2 regions of the Streptosporangium sp. NPDC005286 genome follow, and region 1 is predicted to be linked to the other one. Evidence: riboswitches for the same ligand, from Rfam matches in the RefSeq annotation. Region 1 holds a riboswitch; the other holds the start of a gene.
The links. Region 1 has a riboswitch for cobalamin ahead of bluB (5,6-dimethylbenzimidazole synthase). Riboswitches for the same ligand answer to the same signal wherever they lie in the genome.
Positions count from the first base shown of each region.

Region 2: it holds a riboswitch for cobalamin, as region 1 does, so the genes downstream of both, ABZU75_RS37800 (ABC transporter substrate-binding protein) here and bluB (5,6-dimethylbenzimidazole synthase) in region 1, are expected to answer to the same signal.

Region 1 is NZ_JBEXGU010000012.1:36,520-40,170, reverse strand. Features, by position in the region: gene ABZU75_RS07155 (WD40 repeat domain-containing protein) at 1-314, shown strand, start outside; gene bluB (5,6-dimethylbenzimidazole synthase) at 1,412-2,056, opposite strand; cobalamin riboswitch at 2,086-2,285, opposite strand; gene ABZU75_RS07145 (hypothetical protein) at 2,460-3,440, shown strand; gene ABZU75_RS07140 (hypothetical protein) at 3,437-3,568, shown strand.
Region 2 is NZ_JBEXGU010000167.1:9,612-13,262, reverse strand. Features, by position in the region: gene ABZU75_RS37820 (hypothetical protein) at 85-279, shown strand; gene ABZU75_RS37815 (hypothetical protein) at 263-448, shown strand; gene ABZU75_RS37810 (hypothetical protein) at 1,002-1,286, shown strand; gene ABZU75_RS37805 (hypothetical protein) at 1,280-1,471, shown strand; cobalamin riboswitch at 1,486-1,685, shown strand; gene ABZU75_RS37800 (ABC transporter substrate-binding protein) at 1,899-2,849, shown strand; gene ABZU75_RS37795 (iron ABC transporter permease) at 2,846-3,651, shown strand, end outside.

The sequences.
Region 1 (3,651 bases):
ACGGCACAACCCTCGCCACCGGCAGCCTCGACGACACGGTGCGGTTGTGGGACGTGGCCAGCCGCAACACCGTCGCCACCCTCACCGGCCACACCGGCTGGGTCTTCTCGGTGGCCTTCAGCCCGGACGGCAAAACCCTCGCCACCGGCAGCCTCGACGACACGGTGCGGTTGTGGGACGTGGCCGGCCACAACACCGTCGCCACCCTCACCGGCCACACCGACAGGGTCTACTCGGTGGCCTTCAGCCCGGACGGCAAAACCCTCGCCACCGGCAGCCTCGACAGCACGGTGCGGTTGTGGCCGACCCGCTGACCCAGTAGATCATCACCGCTTCAGCCCTACCGCCAAAATCCGATCCAATCCCCCCAGGAGGCCGGTCGGGGACCAGCTGATCCGCCGGAGGGTCACGGAACTGGACTTCTGTGTGTGACGCGCGGAGCTATCCGTCAGGGTTCCAGCGACGCTATTTGTCACGTCGCCATAGAGGATGACCGGTTCCGCGAGCTGGGTCTTGATGTTGGAGCCTGGTCACGGTGGTTGGCGCCACCGGCGCCGATCGGAACGAAAACGAGCCATCGACTCAGCTCGTCGGCTCGGGACGTGGCAGGCCTCCGGAGTCCGGCCGACGCGATCAAGGCCCCGGTCAAGAGCCGAGCTATGAACTCGTTTCGTGGCTGGCCATAGGCTGGCAATATGACCTCGCGGTTTCTCAGCCCCGGCGCCGCCTGCGCGTCGTAGTGGTGCCCCTGAGTCCGGCCACCGGCGGTACCACCGCCACGTCGATCCTCAACTGGCATCACCCGCGCGTCGCCGAGCTGGTAAGGAATAACCCCACAGTTGCCTGAGCTCTCCATCGTCGTAATAGCTCCAGGACCTGGGTGTTCTCCTTGTAGAGCACGTCGCTTTGGCGGTTGAAGGGGGCTCGGGATCGGTGAAGCCTCTTCCTCTTCGTTGAGGTTTTTGTGGTGGTGGTGAAGCCGAGGAGTCGTGTGCCGGCCCGGTCGGGGATGACTCGGTCCGGTGCTGGGCGCCGCCCTGGCAGAGGACGCCTGCTCACGCGGGGGTTGGCGCCGTACACCGGCTCAGGCGCCTCAACTGCTCGCCGGGCCGGGGCGGCCTCGCCTCGCCGGGCCCTGGGCGCCGCCCGGTGCCGCTCCGGGAACGGCTGACCGTAGACGGCCTTGGGTTCCGGCGAACCCAAGGGCGCACAACCTCCCAGACCACCCCAACAGCCTGGGCTCGAACCCTGGGTTCGCGGGAACTCTGGGGTTTCTCCTTATCGGACACGTCGATCTCAATTGCTTGGCGGTCGCCGCAGGTCCTGAGCTCGGGGCTGTACTTGTAGATGGTGGCGCGGCTGCGCCCAGCAGTCGGGCGCTCGAGGCGATGGTGGCGTCAGGTTGGGTGAGTTAACGGTGGCCGAGGCCGCTCGTCCCCCATTGGTCGTGATGGATGGCGGCGGCCAGCGGGCGCCGTCGCCGCCATCCGTGCCGTTCCAGATCAGGGGCCTCTTCGAGGTGGGTGACGGGACCGAGACACAGCCACGCGACCGGACGGATCTGAACGGGGATACCGAGCAGGTCCCGCACAAAAGGCTCACGGTAGAAAGACACCCAGCCGATGCCGAGCCGTTCGGCGGTCGCGGCCAGCCACAGGTTCTGGATGGCCAGGCACACCGAGTACAGGCCGGCGTCGGCGATGGCGTGGCGGCCGAGCACCGCGGGACCGCCCCTGTCCTGGTCATAGGTGACCACGACGGACAGCGTCGACTCGCGCACCCCGTCGATCTTGATCTGGGCGAACCGCCGGGCGGCCTCGCCATCGAGGGTGGCGGCGAAGGTCGCCCGCTCGTGCTGGACGTGGTCGTGGAAGGCGCCGCGGATCTCGGCGTCGCGCACCACGACGAAGTCCCACGGCTGGGACAGCCCGACGCTGGGGGCGGCGTGAGCCGCCGACAGCACGCGGTGCAGCACCTCGTCCGGCACGGGTCCGCCGGTGAACTGGCCTCGCACGTCGCGGCGGCGGTGAATGACATCGTAAAGCTGGCTGTTCATGGGCAGGCTCCCGCTGCGTCGTGCCCCTGGCGGGGCGATGGGCGCGAGGCCGGTCTTCGGACTCCCGGATCAACGCCTGACCGCCCGCCTTCCCAGCCCTTACGAGCCAGTGGCTGTGCTTCGCACGTGGACGGCGGCTTCCCGGTCACCGCGGCGGGCCCGTGCCGGAATCACACCGGCTTCCCGATTCTCCTCGCGACCGCAAGGCACCTCGCAACAGTTCGCCGAGAGTACGGTAGCTGATCACCTCACCGCTTGCGATTGTGGCCGGGTCCTTGAGGATCTTCCGCCACAGCGCCGAGGCGAAGGCGTCCACGTCGACCGACAGGACCACCGTGCCCGGCGTCCCGTCGGCCCCTTCGCGTTCCACCTCGATCCGCTCGGGGACGAACACCGCCCGGGCGTGGCGTTGGGCCTTCAGGTACTCCACCGCGTCCAGGACGGCGCGGTCGGCGTTGGTCGACTCCAGGTCGATCGATTCGACCAGCGTGAACAGCGCAGAGCGGTGCGAGCCGTAGTGCTGTTCCAGCAGCGGCAGGTAGTTGTTGCCGTGGTGGGCGGACACGGCCTGGTGCGCGGCGGCCAGGGCATCCAGGCCGCCGGCCTGTTCCAGCGCCTTCAGTACCAGCCGTCCCGCGCGCTCGGCCACGTCCTGCTCCCCGGCGGCGGGCTGCTGGTCCGCGGCTTCGGCGGCTGGCAGTCCGAAGGGCGCAGTCCCGCCAGGAACGAACGCCTCGCGGACGCCGTTCAGGACGTCGCCGAACACCCCCAGCAGCCGCTCGGACTCGGCGCGGTGGGTCTCCCGGAGCTTGTCGAGCTGGTCGCGGCCCTTGCGGTGAATCGCCGCGATCCGCTTGCAGAACATCGTCACCACGTCGTCCCGGACCCCGGTCCGCGCCGTGTGCAGCAGGCTCACGATCAGCACGAGCCGCTTGTCCTCGTCCAGCACCTTGCGCAGATCGGCGACATCGGTCACGCGCGCCTCGCCCGCGAAGTGCGCGATCTTTCCCGGCGGGACGCCCTCCAGCCACACCTCGGTAGGGCCGAGCGCGTCCAGGTCCCGCAGGAACGACAGGCGGCCCTTGAACTTGCCGAGCGACGCCGCCTGCGCGACGTCCTTCAACCCGTCGTACTCGCTGCGCCGCGTGACCGGGTCGACCACCAGCAGCCTGCCCAGCCGCGCCCGCGCCGCCGCGTCCACCCGACCGGACACCAGCGTGAAGAACCCGCGGTTGACCTCGGTGCGGATCTTCTTCACCAGCTCGTCCAGCGTGGTGTAGCCCGGCAGCTGTCCAGCGCACGGTCTCCATTCGCGGCACCATCATGGTCGTCGGCCAGAAGGTCCAGGTCGGCCGGGTGCACGCCCGCAAGATTTTGGACGTGACCGTCGATGACACCCACCTCACCATCCACGCCGACGGCGAGCCGATCCGCGTCGTCTCGCGAACCACCACCCAGGAGGTCACCCGGATCAAGTCCAAAGCGCATACTAAACAGCGAAAGACCAGCTAGGAGTGTCAAGCATCATCCGATGCCATTGCGTCAAGCATCAAGCGAGTCACGACACTCCAGGTCCGCGACAGGCTGCATGCCAC
Region 2 (3,651 bases), on a different contig from region 1:
GCTCAGTAAGAAATTTCTGACCGTCTTCCCTGGTCAGATAGTTTCGTCGGCGCCCGAGTAAAGGTCGATAGCGGAGGGCCAGAGGTGGACGACGTTCTCGCCGCTGACGAAGCCGGCAACCTTCTGACCGCGTTTCATCTGGTTACGGAGGAAGCTCGCTTCGATGACGGACCCCTGCCGCTGGCGCTGACGGCGGTGTGGAATGACGAGCGGCTGCTGCTGGTCTCACCGCCTGCGCCGGTGCTGGGAACTGCCCGGCGACATGATCGACCCGAGTGAGACACCACGCCAGGCGGCCTTGCAGACCGGCCTGGAGGTCGCTGACCTCGTGTTTGCCGGACACGCGCGTTTCGTGCTCGGCCCCGAGAGGCGCGTCGAGTACGCGGCCCTCACCACCGCGCACCCTGGCTTCACCCCCAACGAGGAGATCAGCGCGATCTGCTGGTAGGACGGCGTTCAGCCCCTCGTCGGCCGCGTCGAGCTGCTGGACGCCTATCTGGGAAAGCTGGCCAGGGGCAGGTAGCTCTGGATAGACCATCAGTGAAGCGCAGGACTGATGTCAGCGGAAACGCAGGTCTGTGACAGTGAAGTCGGGCAAGCGCAGAACAATGTCAGCAGGATTCAGCACCCTATGAGTGCGGAAACAGCCTTGGCCGTCGAGCCAGAACGCGCAACTCAGAAGCCCAAGAAGGGACAGCCGGTATCCGACTGCTGCCAATGAAACTCTCGTGGCAGTTGGCGCTTTGATCACCCGGAGCGCCTGGCGCCTCAATCGGCCGACGGTCTCCCAGCTCGCGATCAGTCGCCTTTGGCCGTCGAGTCGGCGCCCCGGTCCGGATGTGCCACGCCCGGATCTCAGCCGCTCACTCCGACCATGCACGCCGGGCCCGGCATCCGCTCCCCGCCCAGCCGGGGAGGCATCACGACCGCGTGCACGATGCCCGAAGAACGCATCCGCAGGTTGGACGTCGGCGTAGGCGGCCCTCGCCGCGGCGGCGATCGTGGCCAGCGCCTCGTACCGGCCCGACGCGCCCTCCACAGGCTCGCGGTGGTGCGGTCCATGGTCGCGGGTGGCGGCGATCGAGTGGCTGGATCCGCTGTGGCCCGCCGGTCACTGGGTCCCCGAGCAGATCCGGGCGGCGGGCGGTGAGCCGCTGCTGGCCGAAGCGGGCGAGCACACCACCGCCATCGGCTGGGAGAGGCTGCGAGCCTCCCAACCCGAGGTGGTCCCGCTGATGCCCTGCGGCTTTCCTCCCGAACGGGCGCGAGCGGAGTGGCTTTGCTGACCTGCCATCCGGGCTGGGCCGACCTGCCGGCGGTCCGCGCGGGCCAGGTGTGGGTGCTGGACGGACCGGCGTACTTCAACAGGCCCGGGCCGCGCGTGGTACGAGGGGTGGAGGTCCTCACCCAGGTGCTCCACGGTGTGCGCGCCGGTGCTCCCGTCGAATGTGGGGAGGCGCGCCGGGTCTGACGGGTGGTACGCACTTTGTCGTTGATGGGTGGTGTGCGAGCATGGTCGGCGTAGGCGAGCGCGGAACGAGGAAGCCGGTGTGAATCCGGCGCGGTCCCGCCACTGTGATCGGCGAGCGAATCCCGACGAAGCCACTGCCCGGATAACGGGTGGGAAGGCCGGGAGGAGCGTTGACCCGAGAGCCAGGAGACTCACGCGGTCGCCTCCTCAGAGAAATTGGGGCGGATCTCCCCAAGAGAGGAACGGTGATCGCCATGCCGCGCATCTGGCATGAGGGCCTTCGGGATGCCCGCGTCACGAGCTTCTTTTAAAGATCCGGCTCCTTGCCCCATCCCGCTCATCGGGCTCAGCCCGTGAGTGAAAGGACCTGTTCATGACGAGCCGACGCTCGCTTTTCTTCCTCCCACTTCTAATATCCGCCTTGCTGGTGGTCGGCTGCGGAACCACCGAGCAGACCGCCGGTCCCACGGGCGCCGCGAACCCGGCGGCGAGCTCGGCCGCCGCGGGGTTCCCCCTCACCGTGACCAACTGCGGCGTGACCACTACCTTCCAGAAGCCACCGCAGCGGGCGGTGACACTCAACCAGCACGTCACCGAGATCATGCTCGCTCTCGGACTGGAGAAGTCGATGGTCGGGACCGCCTACCTCGACGACGAGATCCAGCCCGACTACCAGGCCGCCTACAACGGAATCAAGGTGCTCGCCGAGGAGTACCCCTCTTACGAGGCGTTGCTGTCGGCCGAGCCCGACTTCGTCTACGGCGGATTCAACAGCGCCTTCGCCGAGAAGGAGGGGCGCGGCCGGGACGCCCTGGCCAAGGCCGGGATCGACTCCCACGTCAACATCGAAGCATGCCCGACCGGTCCGGTGACCATGACCCAAGTCGAGGACGAGATCCGGACGATCGGCAAGATCTTCGGCGTGCCCGACCGCGCTGAGCGGCAGATCGCCGCGATGCGCGGCGTGCTGGACGGCGTCAAGGCCAAGATCGACGGGGCCGACCCGATCAAGGTGTTCGTCTACGACAGCGGCGACAAGACCGCCTTCACCGCTGGCGGCGCCGGAATCGGCAACGAGATGATCAAACTGGCGGGTGGGACGAATCTGTTCGCCGACCTTCCCAAGTCCTTCGGAGACGTCTCCTTCGAGCAGGTCGCCGAGCGGGCGCCCGACGTGATCGTCATCTACGACTACGGCGACGATTCCGTGGAGGGCAAGAAGAAGTTCCTGCTCGCCAATCCGGCCCTCAAGGACGTGCCCGCGATCAGGGACCAGCGGTTCGCGGTGCTGCCGCTGTCGTCCACGGTGCTGGGCGTACGGATGCCCTCTGGCGTGGAGTCACTGGCCCGCCAGATCCACCCGGACCGCTTCGCGTGACCAAGATCGCCCCGTCCAGGCCGTCGGCACCCGTGGTCGTCGGCGGTCGCGGGCGCGTGCCGTACACGCTGGTCCTGGCGGTGCTCGCCGTTGCCGTGGTGGCGGCCGCCACGGCCGGGGTCGCGGTCGGTTCGGTGCGCCTGCCGTTCGGCGAGGTGTGGGCCATCGTGCTGCACCGGCTGTATGCGCCTCTGGTCGAGCCCACCTGGGCGCCGGTCCGGGAGACGATCGTGATGGACGTCCGCGTCCCTCGCATTCTGCTGTGCGGCGTGGTGGGCGCGGGGTTGTCGGTGTGCGGGATGGCCCTGCAGGCGCTGGTGCGCAACCCGCTGGCCGACCCGATGCTGCTCGGGGTGTCCTCGGGCGCGACGGTCGGCGCGGTCGTCGTCATGGTGTTCAACGTCTCGCTGCTGGGGGCGTTCTCGCTGCCGCTGGCCGCTTTCGCCGGTGCCTTCGCGGCGCTGGTGCTGGTCTACTTCCTGGCCCGCACCGGCGGGCGGATGACGACGGTGCGGCTGGTGCTGTCCGGGGTCGCCACGGCCGAGGTCCTCTCGGCGGTGGCCAGCTACCTCATCGTCACCTCCAACGACCCGCACAAGGCCGATTCGGCGCTGCGCTGGATGCTGGGCGGCCTGGCCGGCACCACCTGGGACCTCGTCTGGATCCCCGCGGCGGCAGTGCTGCTCGGCACCGGCGTGCTGCTGGGTCTTGGCCGCCCGCTCAACCTGCTGCTGGCCGGGGAGGAAGCCGCCGCCGCCCTGGGGCTGAACGTGCACCGCTTTCGCGGCGCGCTGTTCGCGCT